Regions from separate parts of the Streptomyces sp. NPDC023723 genome, predicted to be linked through region 1. Evidence: riboswitches for the same ligand, from Rfam matches in the RefSeq annotation. Region 1 holds a riboswitch; each other region holds the start of a gene.

What was found. A riboswitch is a leader RNA that binds a small molecule or an ion and turns the genes downstream of it on or off. The one in region 1 is predicted to bind cyclic di-AMP.
Region 2: another riboswitch for cyclic di-AMP. It lies ahead of AB0G32_RS04290 (transglycosylase SLT domain-containing protein); the one in region 1 lies ahead of AB0G32_RS16325 (M23 family metallopeptidase).
Region 3: another riboswitch for cyclic di-AMP. It lies ahead of AB0G32_RS22990 (M23 family metallopeptidase); the one in region 1 lies ahead of AB0G32_RS16325 (M23 family metallopeptidase).
Region 4: another riboswitch for cyclic di-AMP. It lies ahead of AB0G32_RS02345 (transglycosylase family protein); the one in region 1 lies ahead of AB0G32_RS16325 (M23 family metallopeptidase).

Annotation. Positions count from the first base shown of each region.
Region 1 covers NZ_JBFAAP010000012.1:89,715-97,428, reverse strand. Annotated here, with positions in the region: gene AB0G32_RS16340 (GNAT family N-acetyltransferase) at 1-1,689, opposite strand, end outside; gene AB0G32_RS16335 (HPr family phosphocarrier protein) at 1,870-2,151, shown strand; gene AB0G32_RS16330 (GntR family transcriptional regulator) at 2,344-3,039, opposite strand; gene AB0G32_RS16325 (M23 family metallopeptidase) at 3,226-3,990, opposite strand; cyclic di-AMP (ydaO/yuaA leader) riboswitch at 4,003-4,163, opposite strand; gene AB0G32_RS16320 (pitrilysin family protein) at 4,366-5,754, opposite strand; gene AB0G32_RS16315 (pitrilysin family protein) at 5,751-7,106, opposite strand; gene AB0G32_RS16310 (DNA topoisomerase IV subunit A) at 7,712-7,714, shown strand, end outside.
Region 2 covers NZ_JBFAAP010000002.1:309,660-317,373, reverse strand. Annotated here, with positions in the region: gene AB0G32_RS04305 (glycosyltransferase) at 1-167, opposite strand, end outside; gene AB0G32_RS04300 (GNAT family N-acetyltransferase) at 279-1,343, opposite strand; gene AB0G32_RS04295 (HAD family hydrolase) at 1,574-2,377, shown strand; gene AB0G32_RS04290 (transglycosylase SLT domain-containing protein) at 2,422-2,931, opposite strand; cyclic di-AMP (ydaO/yuaA leader) riboswitch at 2,936-3,102, opposite strand; gene AB0G32_RS04285 (polyprenyl synthetase family protein) at 3,691-4,701, shown strand; gene AB0G32_RS04280 (DUF2092 domain-containing protein) at 4,989-6,224, shown strand; gene AB0G32_RS04275 (ABC transporter ATP-binding protein) at 6,268-7,203, shown strand; gene AB0G32_RS04270 (ABC transporter permease) at 7,289-7,714, shown strand, end outside.
Region 3 covers NZ_JBFAAP010000023.1:16,955-24,668, reverse strand. Annotated here, with positions in the region: gene AB0G32_RS23020 (glycoside hydrolase family 25 protein) at 1-614, opposite strand, end outside; gene AB0G32_RS23015 (hypothetical protein) at 833-1,348, opposite strand; gene AB0G32_RS23010 (dihydrofolate reductase family protein) at 1,596-2,726, shown strand; gene AB0G32_RS23005 (alginate lyase family protein) at 2,936-4,150, shown strand; tRNA gene AB0G32_RS23000 (tRNA-Met) at 4,203-4,276, shown strand; gene AB0G32_RS22995 (PP2C family protein-serine/threonine phosphatase) at 4,443-5,669, shown strand; cyclic di-AMP (ydaO/yuaA leader) riboswitch at 5,905-6,062, shown strand; gene AB0G32_RS22990 (M23 family metallopeptidase) at 6,075-7,112, shown strand; gene AB0G32_RS22985 (PrsW family intramembrane metalloprotease) at 7,102-7,714, opposite strand, start outside.
Region 4 covers NZ_JBFAAP010000001.1:485,046-492,759, forward strand. Annotated here, with positions in the region: gene AB0G32_RS02320 (tachylectin-related carbohydrate-binding protein) at 1-966, shown strand, start outside; gene AB0G32_RS02325 (SurA N-terminal domain-containing protein) at 1,113-1,772, shown strand; gene AB0G32_RS02330 (nucleoside triphosphate pyrophosphohydrolase) at 1,795-2,775, shown strand; partial or broken gene AB0G32_RS02335 (cytochrome P450) at 2,801-4,080, shown strand; gene AB0G32_RS02340 (transglycosylase family protein) at 4,224-5,294, shown strand; cyclic di-AMP (ydaO/yuaA leader) riboswitch at 5,470-5,646, shown strand; gene AB0G32_RS02345 (transglycosylase family protein) at 5,650-6,375, shown strand; gene eno (phosphopyruvate hydratase) at 6,625-7,714, shown strand, end outside.

The DNA of each region.
Region 1 (7,714 bases):
GTCGGCCAGCGCCCGGGCCAGCGCCGCCCGGAAGTCCGCCGGGGCCGCGGCCATGGTCAGGTCCAGCGGGGACAGCGGCCGCAGCCCCTCGGCCAGGCAGGCGTCGTGGGTGAGCAGGCCCAGCGACTCCGAGTTGCCCAGGATCGCCACCCGGGGCCCGGCGGGCAGCGGCTGCCGGGCCAGCAGCAGCCCCGCGTCGACCAGCTCGGTGATGGTGTCGACGCGGATCACGCCGGCCTGCCGCAGCAGGGCGGAGACCGTGGCGTGCGGCAGCCGGGTGGCACGCACCGCGTGGCCCTGCGGCGCCGCGCCGCCGTGCCGGGCGCCCTGCACCACCACCAGCGGCTTGACCGCCGCCGTGCGCCGCGCCAGGCGGGTGAACTTGCGCGGGTTGCCGATGGACTCCAGGTACATCAGGACGACGTCGGTGTCCGGGTCGTCGTACCAGTACTGCATGACGTCGTTGCCGGAGACGTCGGCGCGGTTGCCGGACGAGACGAATGTCGAGACGCCGGTCACGCCGGTGACCCCGCCGCCGCGCCGGTGCAGCCGGGAGAGCAGGGCGATGCCGATGGCGCCGGACTGGGCGAACAGCCCGATCCGGCCGGGGCGCGGCATCTCGGGGGCAAGGGAGGCGTTGAGCCGGACCTCGGGTGCGGTGTTGACGACGCCGAAGGCGTTGGGGCCGATGATGCGCATGCCGTACGCGCGCGCCTGCCGCACCAGGGCGCGCTGGCGCTCGCGCCCCTCGGGGCCGCTCTCGGCGTACCCGGCGGCGACCACGACCAGTCCCCGTACGCCGTGCCGCCCGCACTCGTCGACGACCGCCGGGACCTGCTCGGCGGGGACCGCGAGGACCGCGAGGTCCACGGGCGCGTCGATCTCCGGCACGGATCGGTGGGCGGGCACCCCGTCGAATTCCGCGCGCTCCTTGTCGAAGGCGCGGTTCACCGCGTACAGCCGGCCGGTGAAGCCGGCCTCCCTGAGGTTGTCTAGGACGGAACGGCCCACGCCGCCGGGGGTGCGGCCGACGCCGACCACCGCGACCGAGCCGGGGGCGAGCAGCCGCCGTACCGAGCGGCCCTCGGCGCGCTGCTCGCGCGCGTACTGCACGGCGAGCGAGCGGTCGGTGGGTTCGAGACCGAACTCCAGGCGGACCACGCCGTCCTCGAAGCTGCGCTTCTGGGTGTATCCGGCGTCCGTGAACACCTTGATCATCTTGGTGTTGGCGGGGAGCACCTCGGCGGCGAAGCGGCGGATGCCGCGCTCGCGGGCGACCGCGGCGATGTGCTCCAGGAGCGCGGAGGCGACTCCGCGTCCCTGATGGGCGTCCTGGACCAGGAAGGCGACCTCGGCCTCGTCGGCCGGGGCATGCGCGGGCGCGCCGTCGGCGCCGATCCGGTCGAAGCGGACGGTGGCGATGAACTCGCCGCCCACCGTGGCCGCGAGCCCCACCCGGTCCACGAAGTCGTGGTGGGTGAAGCGGTGCACGTCCTTGGCGGACAGCCGGGGGTAGGGCGCGAAGAAGCGGTAGTACTTCGACTCGTCGGAGACCTGCTCGTAGAAGCTGACCAGGCGCTCGGCGTCGGCGGCGGTGATGGGACGCACCCGGGCGGTGCCGCCGTCGCGCAGCACCACGTCCGCCTCCCAGTGGGCGGGGTACTCCTGCCGGTCCGGCGCGGTCTCCATGGGGCCCAGCGTACGGCGCGGGTACGACAACGGCTCGGGGCCGACTGGGGCAGTCTGGGGGGACACCGTATGGAACACTGGTCACCGGTCACTGGTCTAGACAACCTTGCTCCGACCTTGAGCCGATCTTGGTCCAGACCTTGATCCAGACAACCCTGATCACCTGAAGGGCAGCAACACATGGCTGAGCGCCGCGTCAACGTCGGCTGGGCCGAGGGTCTCCACGCCCGCCCCGCCTCCATCTTCGTCCGGGCCGCCACGGCCACCGGTGTGCCGGTGACGATCGCCAAGGCCGACGGCACCCCCGTCAACGCGGCCTCCATGCTGGCCGTGCTGGGGCTGGGCGCGCAGGGCGGCGAGGAGGTCGTCCTGGCCTCGGACGCCGAGGGCGCGGACGCCGCGCTGGAGCGGCTGGCGAAGCTGGTCGCCGAGGGGCTCGAGGAGCTTCCGGAGACCGTCTGAGCCACCGCGCGCAGCACGGTCAAGCCGTGCCAACCCTTCGGGGACGGCACGGCTTCCGCATTTCCGCACCCGGACGCCGGTAATTCACCGGACCGCTGGCGAAAACATCCGCCGGGTCACGGCAAATAGGCAGCGGAAATAGACCTCGCCGAGGTCTCGCCGAATAGCTCCTCTTTGTATACGGCGGCCGTGTTAATGACGCAGGCTCGGCATGTTTACGGCACGTTGCGAGTTCCTCACACGCTCCGCGCGGTCGGCGGCCGGGGCGAAGCGCAGCCGGTGCGCGGCCGTGGACCGCTCGGTGTGCAGCGCGGTGAGCGACCGGGCCCGCTCGCCGTCGCCCCGGGCCACCGCGTCGACGATCGCGCCGTGCTCCGCCCAGGTGTCCGCCGGGCTGGCCGGCGCCTCCACCGCGTACATCCAGGCGATCCGGTGCCGCAGCTGGGTCAGCGTCGTGGTCAGGGACGCGCTGCCGGCCGCCTGGGCGAGCGTCTCGTGGAACCAGCCGCCCAGCGAGCGCAGGTCGTCGCTGTTGCCCCGCCTGGCCCGCTCCTGGCCCAGCCGCACCAGGCCGCGCAGCACCTTCAGATGGGCCTCGCTGCGCCGCTGGGCGGCCCGGGCGGCGCCGAGCGGTTCCAGCAGCAGCCGCATCTCCAGCAGGTCGGCGGCCTCCTGCTCGGTCGGTTCGGCCACGCACGCGCCCGCGTGCCGCCGGGTCACCACGAAGCCCTCGGCCTCCAGGGTCCGCAGGGCCTCGCGCACCGGGACGCGGGAGACGCCGTAGCGGCGGGCGAGCAGTTCCTCGGTGAGCCGGCTGCCGCGCTCGTAGACACCGGCGACGATGTCGTCCCGGATCGCCGTGCATACCGAGTGCGCCGGAATACGCATGACCGACCTCCGCTTTAATCCCCGTGAAACGTCGACGATTGACGCGTGTTCAGTGACTCTATTGCAATGCGCCGCACTTTCCGATGGGGGGTCGGTTTCGGTGGCTGTTCTTGGGCTGTTTTTGGTCACCTTTAACGCCGAAAGCCCCGGCTCGGGGAGCCGGGGCTTTCGAAGGGGCGTGCGGGGTCAGACGGTGACACCGTGGGAGCGCAGGTAGGCCACGGGGTCGATGTCCGAGCCGTACTCCGGGCCGGTGCGGGCCTCGAAGTGCAGGTGCGGCCCGGTGGCGTTGCCGGTCGCGCCGGAGCGGGCGATCTGCTCGCCGGGGTCGACCGTCTGGCCGACCGAGACCCCGATGGACGACAGGTGGCCGTACTGCGTGTACGTACCGTCGTGCATCTTGATCACGACCTGGTTGCCGTACGCGCCGCCCCAGCCGGCCTCGACGACGGTACCGGCGCCGACCGCGTGGACGGCGGTGCCGGACGCGGCGTGGAAGTCGATGCCGGTGTGGGTGCCGGAGGACCACAGGCCGCTGCTGGCCCGGTAGGCGGTGGAGACGTAGGAGCCGCTGACGGGCGCCACGTAGGTGGTCAGGCGCTTGCGCTCGGCCGCGCGGGCGGCGCGCTCCTTGGCCTCGCGGGCCTGCTCGGCGGCCTCGGCGGCCCGCTGCCGGGCGTCCGCCTCGGCCTTCTCCCGGGCGGCGGCGTCCTCGGCGGCCTGCCGCTGGGCGTCCGCCTGGGCGCCGACCTCCTGGGCCACGGAGTCGCCGAGGGTGATGACCGGGGTGAGGCCGGTGTCCTCGGGGGACGGCTCGGCGGCCAGCGCGGGGGCCGCGAGGGTGCCCAGGACGCCGGTGGTGGTGAGGGTCGCGACACCCGCCGCGCGGACGGTGCTGCGGTGGATCCGGCCGGGACGACGGTGCTTCCCGGTGGCGCGCGTGAACGCCATGTAGAGGCTGGTCCTTTCCTTCCCTCTCGCCTACCGGGTTAGCTGACGGGTTCGGAGCAGGAAGGTCTCCTACGGACCCCCTCGCCTCCGCGCGGGTGTCCGATTCACCCCAGGGACGATGGGTCCCCGGCTCCCCTGGCTCGCGCCGTACGGGGACTCGGCGATGACTGTCCGGTGCCGCGGGTGCGGCGCACTGCCTGACGAACAGCCGGGGAGACGCTAAGCGGGCGTCCGTTCAAGACTCAAACGCAACGGGGTTTTTGTTGCTCATCCCACAGGGCAGACAGGCAACCTCCGGATGAATTCGCCCCATTCGGACATAGGGCGGCTCCGGTGACAGAACAGTCACCGGAGCCGCCCCGCGCGCGCGTGCCGCTACTCGGCGCCGACGACCGTGACTTCGCCGATGCCGAGCGCCTCGACCGGCGCCTTGATCTGCGCCGCGTCGCCCACCAGGACGGTCACCAGGCGGTCCACCGGGAAGGCGTTGACCACCGCCGCGGTGGCCTCCACCGTGCCGGTCGCGGCGAGCCGCTGGTACAGCGTCGCCTGGTAGTCGTCGGGCAGGTACTGCTCGACCTGGTCGGCCAGGGTGCCCGCGACGGCCGCCGCCGTCTCGTACTTCAGCGGCGCGACGCCCACCAGGTTCTGCACGGCGACGTCCCGCTCGGCGTCGGTGAGGCCGTCCTCGGCGAGCGTGCGCAGCACCTTCCACAGGTCGTCGAGGGCCGGCCCGGTGTTCGGGGTGTCGACGGAGCCGCTGATGGCGAGCATCGCGGCACCGGTGCCGTCGGGCGCGGACCGCAGCACCTGACCGAAGGACCGGACGCCGTAGGTGTAGCCCTTCTCCTCGCGCAGGACCCGGTCCAGGCGGGAGGTGAGGGTGCCGCCCAGGCAGTACGTGCCGAGCACCTGCGCGGCCCAGACGCTGTCGTGCCGGTCCGGGCCGGTGCGGCCGATCAGCAGCTGCGTCTGCACCGAGCCGGGGCGGTCCACGATGACGACCCGGCCGGTGTCGTCGGCGGTCACCGGGGGCACCGGGCGCGGCTCGGCGGCCGAGCCGGTCCACGAGCCGAGGGTGTCGGCGAGCAGCGCGTCGAGGTCGACACCGGTGAGGTCGCCGACCACCACGGCGGTGGCGGTGGCGGGGCGTACGTGCTTCTCGTAGAAGGCGCGGACGGCCGCCGAGTCGATGCCGGCGACCGTCTCCTCGGTGCCCTGGCGCGGGCGGGACATCCGGGAGTCCGCCGGGAACAGCTCCTTGGAGAGCTCCTTGGCGGCCCGGCGCGCGGGGTTGGCCAGCTCGTGCGGGATCTCGTCGAGCCGGTTGCGCACCAGGCGCTCGATCTCGCTGTCGGCGAACGCGGGCGCCCTGAGCGCGTCGGCGACCAGACCGAGTGCCTTGGCGAGGCGGGAGACCGGCACTTCGAGGCTGAGGCGGACGCCGGGGTGGTCGGCGTGCGCGTCCAGGGTGGCCCCGCAGCGCTCCAGTTCGGCGGCGAACTCCTCGGCGGTGTGCTTGTCGGTGCCCTCGGAGAAGGCCCGCGCCATGATGGTGGCGACCCCGTCCAGGCCGGCCGGTTCGGCGTCCAGCGGCGCCCGCAGGAACACCTCGACGGCCACCACCTGCTGGCCGGGGCGGTCGCAGCGCAGCAGCGTCAGACCGTTGCCGAGGGTGCCGCGCCCGGGGGCCGGGAAGGCCCAGGGCCTGGGCTCGCCGGCCTGCGGCCGCGGGTGGAATTCCATGGTGGCCAGCTCGGTCACTTGGCCGCCTCCTCGTTCTCGTCGGTGGCGTCGTCGGCGTCGGCCGCCGGGGCGGTGGGCTCGTAGACGAGCACCGCGCGGTTGTCGGGGCGCAGGCGGGCCTTGGCGACCTCCTGGACCTCCTCCCGCGTCACCTCCAGGACGCGCTGTACGGCGGTCAGGGCGAGCTGCGGGTCGCCGAACAGGACGGCGTAGCGGCACAGTTCGTCGGCGCGTCCGGCGACCGTGCCGAGCCGGTCCAGCCACTCGCGCTCCAGCTGGGCCTGGGCCCGCTCCATCTCCTCGGCGGTGGGGCCCTGCTCGGCGAACCGGGCCAGCTCCTCGTCGATGGCGGCCTCGATGACCGGCACCTCGACGTCACCGGAGGTCTTCACGTCCAGCCAGCCGAGCGAGGGGGCGCCGGCCAGCCGCAGCAGGCCGAAGCCGGCCGCCACAGCGGTGCGGTCGCGGCGCACCAGGCGGTTGTAGAGGCGGGAGGACTCGCCGCCGCCGAGGACGGTGAGCGCCAGGTCGGCGGCGTCGCACGCGCGCGTGCCGTCGTGCGGCAGGCGGTAGGCGGCCATCAGGGCGCGGGCCGGGACCTCCTCCTCGACGACCTCGCGCACCTGCTCGCCCATCACCTCGGGCAGCGCGCCGTCCCGGGGGGCGGGCTTGCCGTCGTGCGAGGCGATGGAGCCGAAGTACCGCTCCACCCAGGCGAGGGTCTGCTCGGGGTCGATGTCGCCGACCACGGACAGCACCGCGTTGTTGGGCGCGTAGTACGTACGGAAGAACGCGCGGGCGTCCTCCAGGGTGGCCGCGTCCAGGTCGGCCATGGAGCCGATCGGGGTGTGGTGGTAGGGGTGGCCCGCCGGGTAGGCGAGGGCGGTCAGCTTCTCGAACGCGGTGCCGTAGGGCACGTTGTCGTAGCGCTGGCGGCGTTCGTTCTTGACGACGTCGCGCTGGTTCTCCATCGACTCGTCGTCGAGGGCGGCGAGCAGCGAGCCCATGCGGTCGGCCTCCAGCCAGAGGGCGAGCTCCAGCTGGTGGGTGGGCATGGTCTCGAAGTAGTTGGTGCGCTCGAAGCTGGTGGTGCCGTTGAGGGAGCCGCCGGCGCCCTGCACCAGTTCGAAGTGGCCGTTGCCCGTGACCTGGGCGGAGCCCTGGAACATCAGGTGCTCGAAAAGGTGAGCCAGACCGGTACGGCCCTTGACCTCGTGGCGGGAGCCGACGTCGTACCAGAGGCACACCGCCGCGACCGGGGTCAGGTGGTCCTCGGAGAGCACCACGCGCAGGCCGTTGGCCAGGCGGTACTCGGTCGCTGTCAGCCCGCCGGAGCCTGCCTCGGCGGTGGCCGTGTGACCCATGGGCATGTACGTCCCTTCGCTCGCGGAAACCTTGGGTGGAATCACTGGTCCGAACCGAATCACTGGTCGGAACTGCGGAATTCCTACCGATCCTGCCACTGTATGCAAGCGCGCGGAGCAGCGGAGAAGTTCCCGCCGCCGGTACGCCGAGAGCGAGCGCCTCCGGCGGTGGGGCGCGGGGCGGGCGCAGTGGCGGGAGGGAAGCGGGGGGAACTGACGGGGGCCGGGTCTCCCGGGGGCCAGAGGGACCGGGCTCGGGCCGACGGAGGCGGTCGTGGCCGGGCAGCCGGCCCGGCAGGCCGCACGGCGAACGCCGGTCGGGTGCCTGTCGCGGCGGACCGGCGCGGGTCTCGCGGGTCTGGTTTCGCGGGTCTCCCCTCGGTCTCCTCGCGGGTCTCCCCCGGAGGTGCAGCCGGCGCGGCCGGCAGCTGCGGCCGGTGGTGCGCGACGGCGTGCGCGTCAGGTCGCCGGGGGTGAGGGCGTACCCTGCGGGCAGCACCGGGCCGGGCGCCCGCGACGGGTCCTGGCCGGTCGCTGTCAGTGCCGCGGTCCACAATGGACCGCGTCAGATCACCGTTCACCGTTCACGCTTCAGCAAGGAGCCGGCAGCGATG
Region 2 (7,714 bases), on a different contig from region 1:
GCGTCGGCGCCCTCCGGCACCCGTCCCAGCAGGGTGCCGACCGGCCGTCCCGCCCGCCGGACCAGCACGAACACCTCGCCCGCGGTCACCGGCGGGCTCCCCGGCCCCGGTCTGAGCGACGGCCGCGCGGCCGCGCCGTCCCCGAGCTCCAGCTCGGCCACCTGCACCGGCCCGATGCGCAGGAAGTCCGCTATCTCCCGGGCCGCGGTCTCCCGTGCCGTCCCCCGTAGCGCCCACCCTGTCCCGAACACACGCATCCCCCCTCGGTCCTCGGTCGTCTATGTGCGCCGCAGCCGCGCCGCGCCGCGCAGCGTCCGGGCCGCCAGCGAGGCCAGCCGCGGCCGGTCGCGAACGAACCCGTGCGCCCGGCGCGCGGGCTCGCGGCCGAGCCAGTACAGCGCGGCGCCCGCCCCCCAGCGCGTCACCGCGCCCTCGTACACGGGCAGCTCGCCCGTCTTCAGCGAGTCCTTGTACTCGGCCGCGCCGCGTCCCATGTCCAGCAGGCCGATGCCCTCGGCGGCGGCGGCCTCGGCCATCCGCAGATGCAGCACCAGTCCCGGCGAGTACTTCGCGACCGTCACGTCGTACGCCGGGAACCAGCAGGCCAGGACGGTCGACGAGCGCAGTCCGAAGTGGGCGGCGACCGGCCGCCCCGCGGCGTAGAGGACGGACAGCGTGCCGGCGCACTCCGGGGTGCGGGTGGCGGCGAGCCGGCCGACGAGCTCGGTGATCCAGCGCTGCGCGAACCGGTCGCGGCGGCCGGTCCTGCGGTACTGCGCCGACTTCCACGCCATCAGCGTGCGCAGCGCGGCCGGGTCGCGCTCGTCGAACACGAAGCGCACGTCCCCGACCTGGCGGCCGAGCCGGCGTTCCTTGGCCAGGGTGGTCTTGAGGAACTTCGGCGACCGGGCGCGCAGCGCGCGCTCGTACGCCGGGTAGCCGTTCGCGACGTCGATGACGTGCGAGGCGTACTCCTGGGCGGCGTACGGCGTGAACAGTCCCTGGTCCGCCTCCAGGTTGTCGTAGGCGAAGCTCGACAGCCCGCAGGCGCGCAGCAGCTGGCGCGGGTCCGGAAGCGGGCCCTGGCGCAGTACCGCTCCCTGGCAGTCCGACACCCCGAGACCGATGGCCCGGCCCTGCCCCAGCGGGCCGCGCTCGTACGGCAGGAAACCGGCCGGTTCGCCGCCGTCGTGGAGCACCGCCACCCGCGCCCGCGGCCGGACCCGGCCCACGGCTTCGGTGAACTCCGGTTCCATGAAGGGGTTGCGAGGGGCGTGCGACTTGGCGCGCAGCTCACGCCAGTGCTCCCGTTCCCCCTCGCCCAGTTCCCCAGGCCTCAGCACCCGAATGCGTCCACTGCTCAACCCGACCCCCCGATCAAGTCCCCCTAAACAGAAGGAAGGTACCTCTGGGGCCGCTCGGAGGGTAGAGAGCGGAGCATGTTGTTGCCAACCGGTGCACAGCGCTTTAACTGCCTTTAGCCGGTGATGCGACAGCTTTCGGACATGTGGACCGGTGAACGAGTGGCTGCCGAGGGTGAGTCGGGAGCGCGCGATGTCCGTATTCTCTGATCATGGACCCCACCGCATACGCACTCGTCGCCACCGATCTGGACGGAACGCTGCTGCGCGGCGACGACACCGTCTCCGAGCGGTCGCTCGCCGCGCTCGGCCGGGTGGCCGCGGCGGGGGCGCACCACCTGGTGGTGACGGGCCGCCCGGCGCCGCGAGTGCGCCCGCTGCTCGGCGACCTCGGCTGCGGGGGGCTCGCGGTGTGCGGCCAGGGCGCGCAGGTGTACGACGCCGGCGCGGACCGGCTGCTGTGGTCGGTCACCTTGGACCGGGAGCTGGCCGAGACCGCGCTCGGCAAGATCGAGGCCGAGGTGGGCCAGGTGCACGCGGCCGTCGACCAGGACGGGGTGGCGGGGCTCACGCTGATCGAGCCCGGGTACCTGATGCCGCACCCGACGCTGCCCGCCGTGCGGGTGGACCGGCGCGACGACCTGTGGGCGGCGCCCATCAGCAAGGTGCTGCTGCGCCACCCCTGGCTGTCCGACGACGAGCTGGCGAGGACGGCCCGCGCGGTGGTCGGCTCGCTCGCCACGGTCACCATGTCGGGGCCGGGGACGGTCGAGCTCCAGCCCAGCGGCGTCACCAAGGCGACCGGTCTGGCGCTGGCGGCGGAGCACCTGGGGCTGAGCCCGCGGCGGACGGTTGCCTTCGGGGACATGCCCAACGACATCCCGATGTTCCTGTGGGCGGCGCACGGCGTCGCCATGGCCGGCGCCCACCCGGAACTGCGGGCGGTCGCCGACGAGGTCACCACGTCGAACGAGGACGACGGCGTGGCCGTCGTCCTCGAACGACTCTTCACGTGACTCTTCACGTGACTCTTCGCGTGCCTCTTTGTGCGACGCCGGGCTCAGTACGCGCTGTAGACGTTGTCCATCGAGCCGTACCGGTCGGCCGCGTAGTTGCAGGCGGCGGTGATGTTGGCGACCGGGTCGTACAGGTCCCAGGAGGTGCCGTCGACGTGGTAGGCGTCGAAGGTGGGCTGGATGACCTGGAGCAGGCCCTTGGACGGGGTGCCGTTGACGGCGTTGATGTCCCAGTTGTTGATGGCGAACTGGTTGCCGGACGACTCCCGCATGATGTTGCGGTAGATGCCGTTGTACGAGCCCGGGATGCCCTTGTCGGCCATGATGTCGAGCGACTGGCGGATCCAGCCGTCGAGGTTGTTGCTGTAGCCGTTCGCCGCGGTCATCGCGGCCGTGGTGGTCGCCGTGGTCGAGTCGGCGGCCGGGGTGGCGGCGGACGCGCTGGTGGCGCCGGCGATCGGCAGTGCGAGCACGGCCGCGCCGGCCCCGGCGAGGGCGAGCTTGCGGACGAGTCGGTTGGTCCCGGCGGCGTGCCGGAGGCCCTTTGCAGGCATGATGCGGTCCTCTCCATACGCCTGCGAGGTGAGCTGTCGGGTTCGGGCGGAAAGGTGCCCGGCCGTGCCCTGTCGGGCCCGGCTTCACCCCGAGCCGCCCCGGTCCGGTGGACCGGCGCGGCGACTTACCTGGGTCCCCCGCTCCTGCCGTGAATGAGTCGGATGTGGGTGCGTCGGGCGGTGGCAGGATTCGGCGTCCGCTCGACAGGCCGGGAACGTATGCGACAGCACATGTCCGGAACAAGTGCCGGAATCACCTAACGTGCATGTTGACCTTGATCTGAGGCATTTGGGGTGCTTGATCCTTTGCTAATGGCAAGGGTCAACTGGCTTACGGGGCAACGGGATGGATGCTGTACGGGCGGTGCCGCGCGGTCGGGCGACAGCGTGAGTCAACTCACTGGCGTCGACAAGTAAGGCAAATCGGGCAATAAGGCCAACTCATGCTTTATGGGCCAGTGGTGGCGGGGCGGCCCGCGTCACTCGCCCGAAAGTGGGAACGGAGGTCCATAGGTCGAATGGGTGACGTTCCCGGGTCGCACGACGTTGGGAGGGGTGGTGGGATCCGTGATGTCAATCCATGTCCGCTCATATCGCCTGATCAAAAACATACAGTTCATGATCTGATACCGACCGGCCTGTAACGGTGGGCGCTATCGGTGATCGAAAGGTGACCGGATACGCTGACTTGAGTGATGGCAGCGACCTATCGACCAGCCGTGTAACCGCGAGTAGACACCAGCAGACAGGAGACCCCTCGTGACCGTCGTCGGGCCGTTCGGGCTGAGCGTGCGGGACCAGGCTCTGGAAGCCGATGTCCAGGCCGGAATGGCGGCAGTCGAGGAAGGGCTGCTGGAGGCAACCAAGAGCGAGGTGCCCTTCATCACGGAGGCCGCCCAGCACCTGGTGCGGGCCGGCGGCAAGCGGTTCCGGCCGCTGCTGGTGATGCTCGCGGCCCAGTTCGGCGACCGCCACGCCCCGGGCATCGTGCCCTCGGCCGTCGTCGTGGAGCTGACCCACCTCGCCACGCTCTACCACGACGACGTGATGGACGAGGCCGCGGTGCGCCGCGGGGTGCCCAGCGCCAACACCCGCTGGGACAACTCGGTCGCCGTGCTGACCGGCGACTTCCTCTTCGCCCGGGCCTCGCAGATCCTCGCCGATCTCGGCCCGGAGGCGGTCCGGGTGCAGGCCCTGGCGTTCGAGCGGCTGGTCACCGGCCAGATCCTGGAGACCGCGGGACCGCAGGACGGCCGGGACCCGGTCGAGCACTACCTGGACGTGCTGGGCGGCAAGACCGGCTCGCTGGTGGCGGTCTCCTGCCGGTTCGGCGCGATGATGTCCGGCGCCGACGAGACGGTCGTCGACGTCCTCACCCAGTACGGCGAGCGGCTCGGCGTCGCCTTCCAGCTCGCGGACGACGTGCTGGACATCGCCTCCGACCCCGACGAGTCCGGCAAGACCCCCGGCACCGACCTGCGCGAGGGCATCGCGACCCTCCCGGTGCTGCGGCTGCGTGAGCGCGCCGCCCGGCTGGGACTGGCCGAGGACCTCGCCCTGTGCGAGCTGCTCGCCTCCGACCTCACCGACGACGACCGGCACGCCGAGGCGCTGCGCCTGCTGCGCGCCCACCCGGCCCTGGAACAGGCCCGGCGGGACACCGTCCGCTACGCGGAGGAGGCCCGCGCGGCACTGGCCCCGCTGCCGGCCTGCGACGCGAAGACGGCGCTGGTCGAGCTGTGCGACGCGGTCGTGCACCGGGCCGGCTGACACCCCGTCCCCTACGGGTCGGGGTACGCCCCGCCGTCGCGTGTCATACCGCAGCAGTACACGGAGTTGAGCCTGCGGTCTGACGCATTCCGGTGGCCGATTTGGTCAGATGGTCATCACGGAAAACCACACATCCTCACCGATTCGGGTGAGAATGGCGGCTCAAGGTGGACTTCGGGGTGACGGGGCGAGGTCACGGACAGCCGCCGGCGACGACGGAGGTAGGGCACATGGCACCGTACGAATCCGGAACCGATACCGATACCGGTACCGATACCAATGCCGACTTGGCTGCCGAGGCCGAGGCGCGCGGGGCGCGCCGCCGCAGGGCCGCGCGGTACGTCGTCCCGGTCACGGTGATGGGCGTCGCGGCGGCCACCATCGGACTGGTTCCCGCGCTCGCCGACTCCGGGGACCCCGACCTGCCCGACATCACGGCGCAGCAGCTCGTGGAGAAGATCGCCGCGTCGGACACGCAGCAGCTGTCCGGCACGGTCAAGATCAGCACCGACCTGGGCCTGCCGGACCTCGGGGGTCTGGAGAGCGGCCTGCTGTCCGGTGCCGCGTCCTCCGGCGGGAGCGGCGGCGCGGACGAGGGTTCCGCCGCGGACCCGTCCGCGCAGCTGACGGAGCTGGCCTCGGGCACGCACACGCTGCGCGTCGCGGCCGACGGCCCCGACCGGCAGAAGGTGTCGCTGCTCCAGGACGCCGCCGAGTACAGCCTGATCCACGACGGCAAGGACGTCTGGGGCTACGACAGCAAGTCCGGCGAGGTCTACCACTCGACCGCCGACACCTCCGGCGCCGCTGACCCGGACGATCGGGCGGCGGAGGTACCGGCCACGCCCGGCGACCTCGCCGAGGAGGCCCTGAAGTCGGTCGACGACACCACCTCCGTGACCGTCGACGGCACCGCGCAGGTGGCCGGCCGGGACGCGTACCGCCTGGTGATCGAGCCGAAGCAGAAGGGTTCCACGGTCGGCTCGATCAGTGTGGCCGTGGACGCGAAGACCGGGGTGCCGCTGAAGTTCACGCTCAGCCCGGCGGGCGGCGGCTCGGCGGTGGTGGACGCCGGATTCACCCAGGTCAGCTTCGCCAAGCCGGCCGCGTCGACGTTCGACTTCACGCCGCCGAAGGGCGCGAAGGTGACCGAGGGCGACGAGATCGGCAAGAGCGCCGAGACCGGCAAGGGCGCCGAGACCGGCAAGGGTGCCGCGTCGGGCCAGGCGGACCAGAAGGGCGAGGTGGGCAAGGACCTCGACGGCCTGAAGGTGATCGGCGCGGGCTGGAACGCGGTCGCGACCTTCGACACCGGCGCCGAGGGCGGCCTGCCGACCGGTGCCGCCGGCGGCGACCTCGGCGGCTTCCTGGACTCGCTCGGCGACCAGGTCAAGGGGAAGTTCGGTACGGGCACGGTGTTCAGCACCCGGCTGGTCAACGCCCTGATGACCGACGACGGCACGGTGTACGTGGGCGCCGTCACCAAGGACGCGCTGGTCGCGGCGGCCGACGCGGACCAGTGAGGGGCAGCACCCGTACCCCGCAGCGGACGAAGTGAAGGAGCCGATGGACGACGCCGTCATCGCCACCCGGGGACTCACCAAGCGTTACCGCGGCGGACAGCTCGCCGTGGACGGTCTGGACCTGACCGTCCCGGCGGGCAGTGTCTTCGGCTTCCTCGGCCCCAACGGCTCCGGCAAGACCACCACCATCCGCATGCTGATGGGCCTGATCGCACCCACCTCGGGCACCGCCCGGGTGCTGGGCCGCCCGATGCCGCGCGCCGCCCGCGCCGTACTGCCCGAGGTCGGCGCCCTCATCGAGGGCCCGGCCCTGTACGGCTTCCTGTCCGGCCGCGACAACCTGCTGCGCTACGACGCCGCCGACCCGGCCGCCGACCCGCGCACCCGGCGCGACCGGGTGGCCGCGGCACTGGACCGGGTCGGGCTGACGGCCGCCGCCGGCAAGAAGGCGAAGGCGTACTCGCTGGGCATGCGGCAGCGGCTGGGCCTGGCGGCGGCGCTGCTCCAGCCGCGCCGCCTGCTGGTCCTGGACGAGCCGACCAACGGGCTCGATCCGCAGGGCATGCGGGAGATCCGCATCCTGGTGCGGGACCTGGCTTCGGACGGCACGACCGTCTTCCTCTCCTCCCACCTGCTGGACGAGATCGAACAGGTGTGTACGCATGTGGCCGTGATGACCAGGGGCCGCCTGATCACCCAGGGGCCGGTCGCCGACCTGGCCGCCGGCGCGCGCGGGCGACTGGTGGTGACCACGCCGGACACGGCGGACGCGGCCCGGGTGCTGAAGGAACAGGGCGCCGCCGACGTCGTGATCGCCGAGGCCCGGGTGACGGCCGAGCCGCCGGAACGCGACCCGGCCGAGGTGAATGCCGCGCTGGTGGCGGCCGGGGTCCGGGTGCGCGGCTTCGGCCTGGAGCGGGCCTCCCTGGAGGACGCGTTCGTGGCGCTGACCGGGGAGGGCTTCGATGTCGCGGGCTGAGATGCGGCCGGACGTACCGGAGGCATCGGACGTACCAGGTGTACCGGATGTAACAGGTGTACCGGACGTACCGGGCGTACCAGACATGTCAGAAGTGCGGGAGCCGCGTGCCCTCTGGAGCCTGGGGCTGCTGCGCAACGAGTTGCTGACCACCTTCCGGCGCTGGCGGACCCTCGCGCTGCTGGCGGTGCTGGCCGCCGTGCCGGTGCTGGTCGGCATCGCCGTGAAGATCGAGACCGGCGACGGGGACCCGGCCGGCGGCGGGGGCGGCGGCGGACCGGCGTTCATCTCGCAGGTCACCAACAACGGACTGTTCCTGGTCTTCACCGCGCTGGCCGCGACACTGCCGTTCTTCCTGCCGATGGCGATCGGCGTCGTCGCCGGGGACGCGCTCGCCGGCGAGGCGAGCGCCGGCACCCTGCGCTACCTGCTGGTCGCCCCGGCCGGCCGCACCCGCCTGCTGCTCACCAAATACGCGACCGTACTGGCCTTCTGCCTGGCCGCCACCCTG
Region 3 (7,714 bases), on a different contig from region 1:
TTCTTCGCCGTCGTCTCGGCGATTTCCTTGATGTCGGCGTCGGTGAGTGCCACGTCTTCCTCTTCTCCGGCCGCCCACGCGGCCATTGCGGCGCGGCTCGCGAACTGAGCCACGTTGGTGTCCAGGGGGCTGGACGTGTACTGGTGGATCAGCCAGTCGGCCTGGATGGAGGGCCGGCCGGGCCGGCCGTTGTACTGCGCCACCCACAGCCCGTCCCCGGCGTAGCTGGTGGTGTCGCGGGTGGTCCAGTACGACTGCGAGCAGTACAGGAGGACCTTGCGGCCGCCGGCCTTGCCGATCAGGTACTTGAGTGCCTGGTCCTTCTCCGCGCCCGAGACACCGGCTTCCTCCCAGTCCACGGCCAGGAACTCGCCCGCGCGGGCACCGGCCTCGGCGAGGAAGTAGTTCATCTGGGCGGCCATGGAGCTGTTGCCGTTGAGGTAGTGGTAGTGGCCCACCACCCGGCCGTTGTCCCGGGCCCGCTTCACCTGGGCCGCGTGCTTCGGGTTGACGTAGCTCACCCCCTCGGTGGCCTTCACCACCACGAAGTCGTGGCCGGTCAGCGAGTAGGTGGCGCTCTGGTAGTTCGATACGTCGATGCCAGTGATCGTCATTCCGCTCCTCAAGCGGTGATGGGCAGGGCGCGGACCGGACGTCCGGGTCGACGTCCCCAGCGGGGCCGACTCAGTTGTCGCCAGTCGTCGCGCCACCCACCTCATGCCCACCGGCCGCGCCGCAATACCCCTCACTCGCCGTGTCGATGACGACCTGCCGGGTCAGCCCGGACCGACGGAGGAAGGGGGGCCGCGCGGCCCCCGCCCCCCGGGATCCGCTAGACGAACGGCACCGCGTCCGCCGCCGCCGCGTGCCAGTTCGTGGCGACCGGACGGTCGACCAGGACCGTGTCGGGGAGGTCGAGGGTGACGGCGTTCAGCTCGTCGCCCAGGACCGAGAGGTGGATGCGGTCGAACTCGATGCCGTAGTCGTTGTTCGTGGTCTTGGGGCTGATGCCGGCGTACGCGGCCTTGCTGCCGGAGAGGACGATGTCGGCGGAGACGGCCTGCTCGGCGGGGGACACCTCCGTGTCGGCGGACGAGCCGTAGGAGGCCGACGGGTAGACGCCCTCCAGCGTGCAGGTGACGCCCCGCTTGGCCTTGGCGGTGACAAGGTCGTAGCCGCCCGCCTGGGTCTCGGCGGTGACCTTGAAGGTCAGGTCGCCGGTCGTGCAGGCCCGCGGGGCGCTGGCGGCGCCGGCGGTCGTGGTCGCCGTGGCGGTGAGGGCCGCCGCCGCCGCGACGGTGACCAGGACGAGGCGGGCGGCACGGGTGGTGAGACGCGAACGCAGCATCGGTAGCTCCGGATGTCGATGTGTGGTGGCCGGCGGGCTGCCGACCGACCGCAGCTTGTGCCGTGATCCGTCCCGGCCGCCACGGATGCCGGCCACTGCGGGACACTGGAACGCTGGAACGGCCGCTGACCTGTGCGGACGCGGGCATCCTGGAACGGGGCGCAGGGACGGAGGCGGGGCTGCTTCAGACTGGGGCCAAGCCGGTCGTGCCGACCGCCGCGCCGTCGAGCCGTTGAAGGGTCCCCCCATGCCCCACCCGTACGTCCTCCTCTCCGCCGCCGTCTCCCTCGACGGCTACCTGGACGACACGGGCCCCGAGCGCCTGCTGCTCTCCTCCCCGGCCGACTTCGACCGGGTCGACGCGGTACGGGCGTGGGCCGACGCGATCCTCGTGGGCGCCGGCACGATCCGCGCCGACAACCCCCGGCTGCTGGTCAACTCGCCCGAGCGGCGCGCCGCGAGGACGGCGGCCGGAAAGCCGGAGTACCCGCTGAAGGTCACCGTCAGCGGCTCCGGCGACCTCGACCCGGCCGCCGCCTTCTGGCACACGGGAGGGGAGAAGGCGCTGTTCACGACGGAGCGGGGGGCCGAGCTGGCCCGGGGCCGGGGGATCGCCGCCGACGTCGTCCCGCTCGGCGCCGAGCTGCGCTGGCCCGCCGTACTGGAACACCTGTACGGCCGGTACGGCGTACGGCGGCTCATGGTCGAGGGCGGCGGCAGCGTCCACACCCAGCTGCTGCGGGCCGGGCTAGTGGACGAACTGCACCTCGTCCTCGCCCCGCTGCTCGTCGGTGACCCGGCCGCGCCCCGCCTCTTCGGGCCCGGCGACTACCAGCGCGGCCGCCTCCGGCTGGTCGAGACCCGGCGGATCGAGGACGTCGTGCTCATGCGGTACGAGCCCACCGCCCCCGGCACCGGAAGCCACGCGTCCGCCGCCGACCGGCACTGGCTGGCGCTCGCCTGCGAGCTGGCGGCGCGGTGTCCGCCGTCCCGCACGGCGTTCAGCGTCGGCGCGGTCGTGGTCGCCGCCGACGGGACCGAACTGGCCCGCGGTCACTCACGGGAGGGGGACGATCCCGTGGCGCACGCCGAGGAGGCCGCCCTCGCCAAGGTCGGCCCGGCCGATCCGCGGCTCGCCACCGCCACCGTCTACAGCAGCCTGGAGCCGTGCGCCCGGCGCGCCTCCCGGCCCGCGCCCTGCGCCCGGCTCATCCTCGACGCCGGTGTCCGCCGGGTGGTCACCGCCTGGCGGGAGCCCGACACGTTCGTCGCCGGCGCCGACGGCAGCGGGGTGCTGGCCGCCGCCGGGGCGGATGTCGTCGTACTGCCCGAGTACGAGGCACGGGCCAAGGAGCCCAACCGCCACCTCCTCGACTGATCCCCGCCCCCGCCCCCGCCCCGCCCTTGACTGATCCCTGCACCTCCGCCCCGACCGACGACTAATCCCCGCAACCCCCGCCCTCGATCAATGACTGACCCCGTCCCCTCGCCCGACGACTGACCCCGCACCGCCGATCGGCCCAACCCGCCCTGCGCCGCGCGCCCCCCGCGGGCACGCTGCCAGTGATCGACGACGCGGAGGTGGGCATGAGGGCAGTACGCAGGCGGGCGGCGGCGCTGGTGGCGGCGGTCCTTGCCGTGGCGGCCGCTGCCGGGTGCGGTCAGGAGTCCGGCCGGGCGATGGCGCGGGCGCTGCCCGCCGACGCGGAGTTCACCCACCCCGGCGTCCTGGTCAGCCGGGCCCAGCTGGACACCGTACGGAAGAACACCACCGCCGGGCGGCAGCCGTGGCTCAAGGCGTATCTGACCATGCGGGACAGCGCGTACGGGTCGTACCGGCACACCGCGCGGCCGTTCGCCACCGTGCACTGCCCCTCCGGCGAACAGGCCGGCCGGGGGTGCGAGGAGGAGCGCGAGGACGCCATCGCCGCGTACACGCAGGCCCTGCTGTTCGGGGTGACCGGCAAGCGGCAGCACGCGGTCAAGGCCCGGCAGATCATGGACGCCTGGTCCGGGAAGCTGAAGCAGCACACCGGGGCGAACGCCGGGCTCCAGGCCGGATGGACCGCCTCCACCTGGGCGCGGGCCGCCGAACTCGTCCGGCACACCCCGGGCGCCGGCTGGCCGGACGGCCGGGTGCGGCGGTTCGAGCGCATGCTGCGCACCGCGCACCTGCCCCGGCTGACCGAGGAGGTACCCGACCACAACGGCAACTGGGACCTGATCGCCACCGACGGCGCGATCTCGGCCGCCGTCTTCCTGAACGACCACAAGACCTTCGACCACGCCCTGCGCCGGTTCCGGGACCGCGTCCCCGCCTACTTCTACCTGGAGAAGGACGGCGAGCTGCCGTTCACCCCGGCCGGCAGCAGCATCGCCACCCGCGAGCGGCTGGTCGCGTACTGGCACCAGCAGCAGACGTACAAGGACGGCGTCACCCAGGAGACCTGCCGGAACTTCGCGCACGTCGGCTACTCCGTCGCCGCCACCGCGCACATCGCCGAGACCGCCTGGCACCAGGGCGTCGACCTCTACGGCGAGGTCAAGGACCGGCTCCGGGCCACCCTCGCGCTGCACGCCCGGCAGCAGCAGGCGGACACGACGCCGAAGTGGCTGTGCGGGGGAGCGGTGGAACAGAACCTGGGGCCCGATCTGGAGGTCGCCCTCAACCACCTGGAGAACCGGCTCGGCGTCGCCGTGCCCGCCGCGCACAAGCTCGCCGCCAGGACCCGGCCGGCCGGCACCGACGACCTCTTCGTCTCCTGGGAGACCCTCACCCACGCCGAGAACCCCGGGCGCTGAGATACGTGTGCGCGGGCCGCCCCGAACATGGTCTATGCTGGTGACACACCGACGCGGGGTGGAGCAGCTCGGTAGCTCGCTGGGCTCATAACCCAGAGGTCGCAGGTTCAAATCCTGTCCCCGCTACTCAAGGCCGATGGCCGGGTCCCTTTCGAGGGACCCGGCCATCGGTGCGTCCGGGCTCTGTCCCCCTCCGCCACCCGGACGGCCCCCCACCGGTCGCCGCCCGCCCCCGCGCCCGGAACCCTGGACGGGCGGGACGGGAAGCCGAGGCGGTGGCGGGAGGCGAGCGGTGCGGCCTGGTGACGTGGACGAGGGACCGTACGCCAGGGCCGGCGGCCGGCTGCCCGGCGACCCGGTGCCCGACCCGGGCCTCGGCGACGCCCCGGCGCCCGTACCGCCCGCCGGCGGCCGTCGGCGCCGCCGGCTCCGGCGCGGCGGCCGGACGACCCTGGTACGCCTGCTGCCGGTCCTGCTGATCGTCGTCGGTGCCACGTACGACCTGCTCACCCCCCGGTACTTCACCGCGGGCCCGCTCTACACCGCCGCGCCGTTGACCGCCGCCCCGCTCTACTCGCGGCGCGGCACCGTGCTCACCGGGGCGGTCACCGTCGCCGTCGTCATAGGGCTCCAGGTCGGCCTCGGCGTCGCCCACGAGGTCGACTCCATCACCGAGCTGGTCACCATCGCGGTGGTCGCGGTGCTCGCCGTCTTCGTCAACTCCCTGGTCCGCCGCAACGACGCACGGCTCGCCAGCGCCCGCGAGATCGCCGAGGCGGCCCAGCGCGCCGTGCTGCCCGAGCCCGCCGAACGGCTCGGCGGCTTCGAGATCGCCGCCTGCTACGAGGCGGCGCAGGCGGACGCCTTCATCGGCGGCGACCTGTACGCGGTGCAGGACAGCCCGCGCGGCGTACGGATGATCGTCGGGGACGTACGGGGGAAGGGCATGGGCGCGGTCGCGGCCGTCGCCGTCGTGATCGGGGCGTTCCGGGAGGCCGCCGAGCAGGAGTCGACGCTGGAGGCGGTGGCCCAGCGGCTGGAGCGGGCGCTGGCCCGGGAGGGCACCCGGCGCGAGGGCCTGGACGCCTTCGAGGGGTTCACCACCGCCGTCCTCGTCGAACTCCCGCACGGCGACGGGGTGGTCCGGGTCGTCAACCGGGGCCATCCGCCGCCCCTGCTCTGCTACGCCGACGGCAGCCTGCGCACCCTGAGCAGCCGGGACGTGGCGCTGCCGCTCGGCATGGGCGAGCTGGGCGTGTGGCCGGACCGGGCGGAGGAGACCCCGTTCCCCGGCGGCGCCACCCTGCTGCTGTACACCGACGGCGTGACCGAGGCGCGGGACGCCCGGGGCGAGTTCTACGATCCGGTCGCGCGGCTCGGCGGCCGGCGCTTCCGGCGCCCCGGCGACCTGCTGGACGTCCTCGCCGCGGACGTACGGCGGCACTCCGGGGGCGGCATGGCGGACGACATGGCCCTGCTCGCCGTACGCAGGCCGGGACACGACGGTCACGAACGGTGACGGCGTGACCCCCCTCCGCATAACAACTGATACACCGTCAGGTTTAAAGCCGGGCGCGAGGTGGTGGTGCTGGGCGCTGAGGGGCGGTCAACTCGCCCCGATTTCGCCGCTCGTGCGGCCTTGGTTCCGGGCGGAAAGCTTAATGATCAAGAGGAACGGCTTGGAAAGAGTGGCCCGCTTCTATTAACGTTCGATAACGCAGCGCGGTCGTCCCAGCCGTCACAGAAGGCGGCTCCGTGCGCACGCGCCGAATCCCGTAAGGGAACCGGGGAACCACCACCTTGGGGTGAATCGGGCGTATCCGACCGTGGAGACACGGCCCGTATACGCGCGTAGGAGACCTTCCCGCTCCGAACCCGTCAGCTAACCCGGTAGGCGGAGACGGAAGGAAAGGAGCACGCCCACGTGGCGTCCAACCGGCCTGCCCCCGAGGCCCCGCTCATGCCGAACCAGCCCGGCCCCGAGACCTTCGGCTACGGCGCCTTCCGCCCCGACGAGGGCCCGTTCGAGGAGTGGAACCCCACCGCGGACACCGTCCGTCCGGTGCGCGGCAAGCACCGGGTCGCCAAGCAGCGCGGCGGACTGGCCCGCAGCTCCACCGTCCTCGGCGTCGGTGTCATAGCCGCCGTCGGCGCCGGCGGCATGGCCAGCGCGCAGACCGGCAAGCCGCCGGTGTCGATCTCCATGCCGGACCTGCCGTCCGTCGGCTCGATCATCTCGGACGACGAGGAGCAGGCGGACGAGGGCTCGGCCACGCCGCTCAGCGGCATCGTCTCCGTCGCCGCCGAGGACGACACCGAGCAGACCTCCACCGCCGGCCAGGCGCTGGTCGGCCGGATCATGGCGCAGGCCGAGCAGCAGCAGAACCAGGTCGAGACCAAGGCCGCCGAAGAAGCTGCGGCGGCCGCCGAGAAGAAGGCCGCCGCGGCCGCCGCCGAGGCCGAGAAGGCGGCCGAGGCCAAGGCCGCCGCCGCCAAGAAGAAGGCGGAGGAGGCGGCCAAGAAGAAGGCCGAGGCGGAGCGGCTCGCCGAGCTGGCCAAGCAGTACGCGCTGCCGACCTCCTCGTACACCATCACCTCCACCTTCGGGCAGGCCGGCGCCTACTGGTCCTCCGGCTACCACACCGGCCTCGACTTCGCCGCCCCCACCGGTACCCTCATCAAGGCCGTGCACACCGGCACCATCACCGAGGCGGGCTGGGCCGGCTCCTACGGCTACCGCACGATCCTCACCCTCGACGACGGCACCGAGCTGTGGTTCTGCCACCAGTCCTCGATCAGCGTCAGCGTCGGCCAGCAGGTCAACACGGGTGACGTCATCGGCCGGGTCGGCGCCACCGGCAACGTCACCGGCGCCCACCTCCACCTCGAGGTCCACCCGGACGGCGCCGCCTCCGGCATCGACCCGATGGCCTGGCTTCAGAGCAAGGGCCTCAACCCCTGACCCCGGCCGCCGCCTGATACTCCGGCGGGTAGGGCTGGTACGGCGGGTAGGGCTGATACGGCCGGTACGGCTGGTAGGACTGAAACGGCTGGTACGGGGTCCAGGGCAGCGCCACCGGGACCGGTGGTGCCGTGGTCCGGGCCGCGTGGTCCAGCGCCGGGCGGGCCGTCTCCCGGCGGCGCCACAGCTCGTGCAGCAGCTCCCGCTCCCGTGCGGCGAAACCGGCGCCGGCCCGGCCGCGGTGCGCCCGGTGCCGCAGGAACGCCAGTTCGGTGGCGGACGCCTGGTACTCCGCGACCGTCCGGGCCGCCGCCTTCCCGGCATGCCGGCGGGCGTGCGCCCGGGCCAGGCGCCGGGCCCGCATCGAGCCGAGCGCGTACGGCTCCGCCGGGGTCAGCCAGCCGGCTGCCGCGTAGACCGGCAGCTCGGCGCGGACGGTGGCCAGTTCGCGGTGCCGGGACCAGATGGCCAGCCAGGTCAGCAGGCCGAACACCGGTGCCATGAACGCCGCGTACACGGCGAAGAAGCCGTACTCGCCGAAGGCCGAGGAGCCGTTCCACAGCGCGTGCGTGCCCATCGCCAGCAGCAGACCGGACAGCGGG
Region 4 (7,714 bases), on a different contig from region 1:
AGCGTCCAGTGGACCCCCATCCACGACAACGAGGCGTTCGCCGGTCAGCCGTCGCTCGCCGAGCAGGCCGACGGCCGCGTGGTGGTGACCGCCCACAACGTCAACGGCAGCGTCTGGACGCGCGACCAGGCCACCCAGTCCAGCGCCGACTGGTCGAACTGGGTCGACCTGGCCGGCGCGATGGCCCAGCACGCCACCACGGCGAAGCTGCCGGACGGCCGGCTCGTGCAGTTCTCCGTCGACGCGGAGGGCCGGCCCTGGTACCGCGGCGAGCAGGCGGCCAACGGCTACTTCATGAGCTGGCTGCCCCTGAACGGCGGCAGCCACAGCCGGCCGCTGACCGCCGTCACCGTCCGCGACGGCGTCCAGTTGTTCGGCGTCAACTCCTCCGGCTCCATCACCACCGCCCTCTTCAGCGGCGACGGCACCCTCTCGGCCTGGACCAACCTCGCCGGTACGGGCTTCACCGGTACGCCGGCGGTGGTGGTCTACCCGGGCTACCGACTCGCCGTGTTCGCCCGGGACGCCGACGGGCACATCGTCACGGTGCGGCAGGCCACCGAGGGGGCCGCCTTCCCGGACGCCTGGTCCCAGGTCGGCGACGCCACCTTCGCCGGTGCGCCGTCCGCGGTCATCAGCCCGGTGACCGGCAACACCGAGATCGTGGCCCGCGCCGACGACGGATACGTGTACAACACCGGCGAGCAGACGCCCGGCTCGGGCACCTGGCGGGCCTGGAAGCAGGAGAGCTACGAGGCGGCGGCCACCGACCCGACCGCCTTCACCTACACCAACTCCAGCGGACCCACCTGGGCCTACTCCTACCGCACCGGCACCAACCAGACCCGCGTCTACGAAGTCGTCCCGACCACCTTCGCCGCCGCCCGCTCCACCACGGCCGCGGCCACGGCACCGGCGGCGCCCGCCTTCACCGCCCACGACCTGCCCGTACCCGCCGGCGGATAACCCGCGCCGGTCCGACCGGAACGCGGCGGTGCCCGACGTCCCGGTGAATCGTTGGTCCAATGGGTTGGCCGGAGCCCGCCCACTGCCTACCATCGATCACCGCAAGACTTTGTGCACCGTCGCACAATCTCCAACGGGAGGTTCCCTTGCACCGCCGCTGCCGTCGCCGTCGCTCCGCGCTCGTCCTCACCGCCGCGATCGCCGCGGCCGCACCGCTCCTCACCGCCTGCGGGAACGACGCGCACCCCGGCGCGGCGGCCGTCGTCGACGGCCGGCGGATCACCGTCGCGCAACTGGAGGACCGGGTCGACGAGGTACGGGCGGCCCAGCGCGCGGCCGTGCCCGACGAGACGCAGTACGAGCAGGCCATCGCCCGCACCGGCGGCCTCACCCGCGACACCCTCCAGAGCATGGTCCTCGACCAGGTCCTGCACCGCGCCGCCCGGGACGCGAACGTCACCGTCACCCGCAAGGAGATCCAGGGCATGCGGGCCGGCCTGGAGGAGCAGGCCGGCGGCGCCAAGGCGCTGGAGACGGTCTGGCTCCAGCAGTACGGCATCGCCCCCGCGCGCGTCGACGAGAACCTCCGCCTCCAGCTGGAGGCCCAGAAGCTCGCCCAGCACCTCGGCACCGACACCGGCCAGCCCGCCTTCTGGAAGGCCCTGTCCCAGACGTCCGAGAAACTCGACATCGACCTGAACCCCCGCTACGGCACCTGGGACGTGGCGAAGAGCAGCCGCGCCGACGCGCAGACGCCCTGGGTGCGGGAGGTCACGACGGAAGCGGGAGCGCCGCGGACCGCGTGACGCGGTGCGTTACGTTTCGGAGGTGAACGCCACTCCCGTCGAGAACGCCCCCGGCCGCATCGTCCTGCTCACCACCAGCCACCGCGTCGCCCCCGGCCTGCTGTCCTGGCCGGCCTGGCAGGCGTTGCGCGGCGCCGACCGGGTGCTGTGCGCGGACGGCGCGCACCCGCAGCTGCCGTATCTGCGCGAGGCGGGCATCCGGGTGGCGGAGGCGGTCCCGGCGGCCGAGGAACTGGTCGGCGTCTGCGCGGGCGGGCACACGGTGGTGGTCGTGGCGACCGGCGAGGGGGAGCCCGCCCTCACCGACGGCCTGGCCCGCCTCGCCGGCTCCGGCCGTCTCGCCATGCCGGAACTGGAACTGCTGCCCGCCTCCTACGACCTGCCCGGCGCCCGCCTGCTCGACCTGGTCCAGGTCATGGACCGGATCCGCGTCGAGTGCCCCTGGTCCTCGCAGCGCACCCACCAGGGCCTGGCGAAGTACGCCATCGAGGAGGCGTACGAACTCGTCGAGGCCATCGAGGACGGCGACCGCGACGAACTGCGCGAGGAACTCGGCGACGTTCTCCTCCAGGTCGTCTTCCACTCCCGGATCGCGGAAGAGGACCCGAACGTCCCCTTCTCCATCGACGACGTGGCCGGGACCATCGTCGCCAAACTCATCCACCGCCACCCGCACGTCTTCGGGGACGAGACCGCCACCACCCCCGAGGAGGTCCGCGCGCACTGGCTGCGCACCAAGCAGACGGAGAAGCAGCGCACCTCCGTCACCGAGGGCGTCCCGCTCGGCCAGCCCGGCCTCGCCCTCGCCGCCAAACTGGCCTCCCGGGCGCGCACGGCGGACCTGGACGTCCCGCTGCCCCGCGGCGCGGGCCTCGGCTACGAACTGCTGGCGCTGGCGGTGCGCGCCGAGGCGGCGGGCGTGGACCCCGAGGCGGCCCTGCGCGCGGCGGCCCGCGCCTACCGGGACGCGATCCGGGAAGCGGAGACGCGGACGCCGAGGTGAGCGCGGCGGCGGATACGGTCGGGACGTGACCGACCGTACCCATCCCGCCAGCACCGCCCCCGAACTGTTCACCTGGGAGTTCGCGAGCGACCCCTACCCCGCCTACGCCTGGCTGCGCGAGCACGCCCCCGTGCACCGCACCAAGCTGCCCAGCGGGGTGGAAGCCTGGCTGGTCACCCGGTACGCCGACGCCAAGCAGGCGCTCGCCGACCCCCGGCTGTCCAAGAACCCGGCGCACCACGCCGAAGGCGCCACGCCAAGGGCAAGACCGGCATCCCGGGCGAGCGCAAGGCCGAGCTGATGACCCATCTGCTCAACATCGACCCGCCGGACCACACCCGGCTGCGGCGACTGGTCTCCAAGGCGTTCACCCCGCGCCGCGTCGCCGAGTTCGCACCGCGCGTTCAGGAACTCACCGACCGGCTCATCGACCGGTTCGCGCACACCGGCAGCGCCGACCTCATCCACGAGTTCGCCTTCCCGCTCCCCATCTACGCCATCTGCGACCTGCTCGGCGTCCCCCGCGAGGACCAGGACGACTTCCGGGACTGGGCGGGCATGATGATCCGGCACGGCGGCGGGCCCCGGGGCGGGGTCGCGCGGTCGGTGAAGAAGATGCGCGGCTACCTCGCCGACCTCATCCACCGCAAGCGCGCCGACCCGGGCGACGACCTGATCTCGGGCCTGATCCGCGCCTCCGACCACGGCGAGCACCTCACCGAGAACGAGGCCGCCGCGATGGCCTTCATCCTCCTCTTCGCCGGCTTCGAGACCACCGTCAACCTCATCGGCAACGGCACGTACGCCCTGCTCACCCACCCCGAACAGCGCCGCCGCCTCCAGGACTCCCTCGCCGCCGGGGAACGCGGCCTGCTGGCGACCGGCGTCGAGGAACTCCTGCGCTACGACGGCCCGGTGGAACTGGCCACCTGGCGGTTCGCCACCCGGCCGCTGACTCTCGCGGGCCAGGACATCGCCGTCGGCGACCCGGTGCTCGTCGTGCTCGCCGCCGCCGACCGGGACCCGGCCCGCTTCACCGACCCGGACACCCTCGACCTCGCCCGCCGGGACAGCCAGCACCTCGGCTACGGCCACGGCATCCACTACTGCCTGGGCGCCCCGCTGGCCCGCCTGGAGGGCCAGACCGCGCTCGCCACGCTCCTGACCCGGCTGCCCGACCTGCGTCTGGCCGCCGACCCGGCCGAACTGCGCTGGCGCGGCGGACTCATCATGCGCGGTCTGCGCATCCTGCCGGTGGCGTTCACCCCGGGCGCCGGGAACAGCTCGTCGCAGACGCAAAGGTGACACGCGCTCAGCTCTGTGATCTCCATGTGATCTACACGGCATGAACTTGTGATGAGTGATCGTATGCCTATACGTTCACGGATCAGCGCGGCACCGAGCACCAATCGCCGTGCGGGCCCTGCTGTCTTGTGAAAGGTCTCCGCATGCTCTCCGGGAACGGCCGACACCGTCGCCCCCGCCAGGCCCCGGCCCTGGTCGTCGCTGCCGGAGTCACCGGCTCCGCCATCGCGATCCCGCTCCTCGGAGCCACCGGCGCGCACGCGGCCGACGGTACGACCTGGGACCGTGTCGCCGAGTGCGAGACCGGCGGCGCGTGGAGCCAGAACGGCGGCAACGGCTACTACGGCGGTTTGCAGATGTCCCAGGAGGACTGGGAGGCGTACGGCGGCCTCGCCTACGCCACCAGCGCCGACCAGGCCAGCCGCTCCCAGCAGATCCGGGTGGCCGAGAAGCTTCTGGCGGCCCAGGGCATCGCCGCCTGGCCGACCTGCGGGCTGCTGGCGGGCCTGGACGGCAGCGCTTCGGACGATTCCTCCGAGTCCGCGACGTCGGACACGGACTCGGGTGATTCATCCAGTTCATCTGGTTCATCTGGTTCGTCTGATTCCTCCGCCTCGTCCGACGCGTCCGACTCGACCGGCTCCTCGGCTGACTCTTCGACCGGTTCCGGCTCCGACTCCGGTTCCGGCTCCGGCTCCTCGGCGTCCCCGTCGGCCACCGACTCCACGGACTCCAGCGACTCCGCCGACTCCACGGACAGTGGCGACGAATCGTCCAAGTCCGGCACATCGTCCGAATCCGCCTCCCCCACCGGCGAGGCGAGCGACGCGCCCACCACCAAGAGCGACACCGCGGGCATCGGTGACAGCGCCGACAACCTCGAACCCAGCCCCGGCACTTCGAGCCTCACCGACACCGGCGCCGGCCGGCACCGGGGCGGCAGCGCGGACGACGAGACGGCGAGCGGACGTTCGGAGTCGGCCTCCGGGCGGCACGCCTCGCGCGACGACGAGACGGCGCGGGACGCGGGCGACGGGACGTACACCGTGCGCGCCGGCGACAACCTCTGGGCCATCGCCGACTCCCTTGACCTCGCCGGGGGATGGTCCTCCCTCTATGCCGAGAACAAGGACACTGTCGGCGCCGATCCCGATCACATCCTGCCCGGTCAGAAGCTTGCGGTTGGGGTCGAACCGGTCGAAAAGCAGCGGTAGTTCGCGTCACGGTTCGGGCTGAATGTCCGTATTAAACGCCGTGAGAGATAGGTCTCAGAAGCCCTGATCGTCTTTGTAAATCCGCCCGGGTCCTGTCTACGGTCAGGACCGCTCGCCATCGCGGGCCCCGGCCGCCGCAACGCCGAATCCTGCCAGCGGCAGCCCGGGAACAGTCGTCGCGCAAGCGCCGAAGGCAGGAGCGGGGGACCCAAGGTAGGTGCCGCACCGGGCAGTTGAGCCGGAGCGGCTAGGGGTGAAGCCGTGTCCGCGCGTAATACGCAAGTGACACGGCCGGGCAACCGAACCGGCCCGAACCCGACAGCTCACCTCGCAGGCGTCGGTGAGGGGATCAACCATGCTGTTTTCCAGCAAGGGCAAGCACCGTCGTCCGTCCAAGGCCACTCGCGCCATCGCCATAGCCGGCGTGGCCGGTGCCGCCGTCGCCGTCCCGCTGATGGGGGCGGGCAGCGCCTCCGCCGCCTCCGAGTCCGAGTGGGACACCGTCGCCCAGTGCGAGTCCGGCGGCAACTGGTCCATCAACACCGGCAACGGCTACTACGGCGGCCTCCAGTTCTCCTCCTCCACCTGGTCGGCCTACGGCGGCACGCAGTACGCCTCCAGCGCCGACCAGGCCAGCAAGGACCAGCAGATCCAGGTCGCCGAGAAGGTCCTCGCGGCTCAGGGCAAGGGCGCCTGGCCGAGCTGCGGCACCGGCCTGTCGGGCGCCGGCGGCTACACCGGCTCCTCCGACGAGAGCCAGAGCAGCGGGTCCAGCAGCAGCTCCAGCGGCTCCAGCAGCTCCACCGAGACCCGTGAGACCCAGGAGCAGCCGGCCTCCCGCTCCCAGGAGCGTCCGGCGGCCGAGACCACGCAGCAGTCCGACAAGACCGTCACCACCCCGACCGGCAAGAAGGTCGAGAAGGGCGACGGCGAGTACAAGGTGGTCAAGGGCGACACCCTCAGCTCGATCGCCGGGGCGCACGACGTCGACGGCGGCTGGGCGAAGCTGTTCAAGCTGAACGGCGACATCGTCGACGACGCCGACCTGATCTACCCGGGCCAGCAGCTGCACCTCAGCTGAGGCTCGTCCCGACTCCCCGCCCCGGTGCGTGTTCCCCCGTACGCACCGGGGCGGGGCCATGTCCGGTTCGCGGCAGTCTTTTGTTCCGTTCGGAAACAATTTACTCTCGGTTCCGTACAACGGGTGGGTGACCGGCTGGCCGATCGCCCGGAGCCGGTTAGGCTCGGACCCGCAGAGCCGCTGCGTGCCGCGCACCCGCGTCACACAGATGCGTCACACCGAAGCGTCACATTGAAGAAGGAGATGCTCGTGCCGTCCATCGACGTCGTCGTAGCCCGGGAAATCCTGGACTCCCGAGGCAACCCCACGGTCGAGGTCGAGGTCGGCCTCGACGACGGCAGCACGGGTCGTGCCGCCGTTCCGTCCGGCGCCTCCACCGGTGCCTTCGAGGCCATCGAGCTGCGGGACGGCGACGCCAACCGCTACCTCGGCAAGGGTGTCGAGAAGGCCGTCCTCGCCGTCATCGAGCAGATCGGCCCGGAGCTGGTCGGCTACGACGCCACCGAGCAGCGGCTGATCGACCAGGCCATGTTCGACCTGGACGCCACCGACAACAAGGGCTCGCTCGGCGCCAACGCCATCCTCGGCGTCTCCCTGGCCGTCGCGCACGCCGCCTCCGAGGCGTCCGACCTGCCGCTGTTCCGCTACCTGGGCGGCCCGAACGCGCACCTGCTGCCCGTTCCGATGATGAACATCCTGAACGGCGGCTCGCACGCCGACTCCAACGTGGACATCCAGGAGTTCATGATCGCCCCGATCGGCGCGGAGTCCTTCTCCGAGGCGCTGCGCTGGGGCGCCGAGGTCTACCACACGCTGAAGAAGGTCCTGAAGAACAAGGGCCTGTCCACCGGTCTCGGCGACGAGGGCGGCTTCGCCCCGAACCTGGACTCCAACCGCGCCGCCCTCGACCTCATCCTCGAGGCGATCAAGGAAGCCGGTTACACCCCCGGCGAGCAGATCGCCCTCGCCCTGGACGTGGCCGCCTCCGAGTTCTACAAGGACGGCGTCTACTCCTTCGAGGGCAAGGAGCGCACCGCCGCCGAGATGACGGACTACTACGCCGAGCTGGTCGAGGCGTACCCGCTGGTCTCCATCGAGGACCCGCTGTTCGAGGACGACTGGGACGGCTGGAAGACCATCACCGAGCGCCTCGGCGACCAGGTCCAGCTGGTCGGCGACGACCTGTTCGTCACCAACCCGGAGCGCCTGGCCCGCGGCATCGAGGAGGGCGCGGCCAACGCGCTGCTGGTCAAGGTCAACCAGATCGGCTCGCTGACCGAGACGCTGGACGCCGTCGAGCTGGCCCAGCGCAACGGCTTCAAGTGCATGATGTCGCACC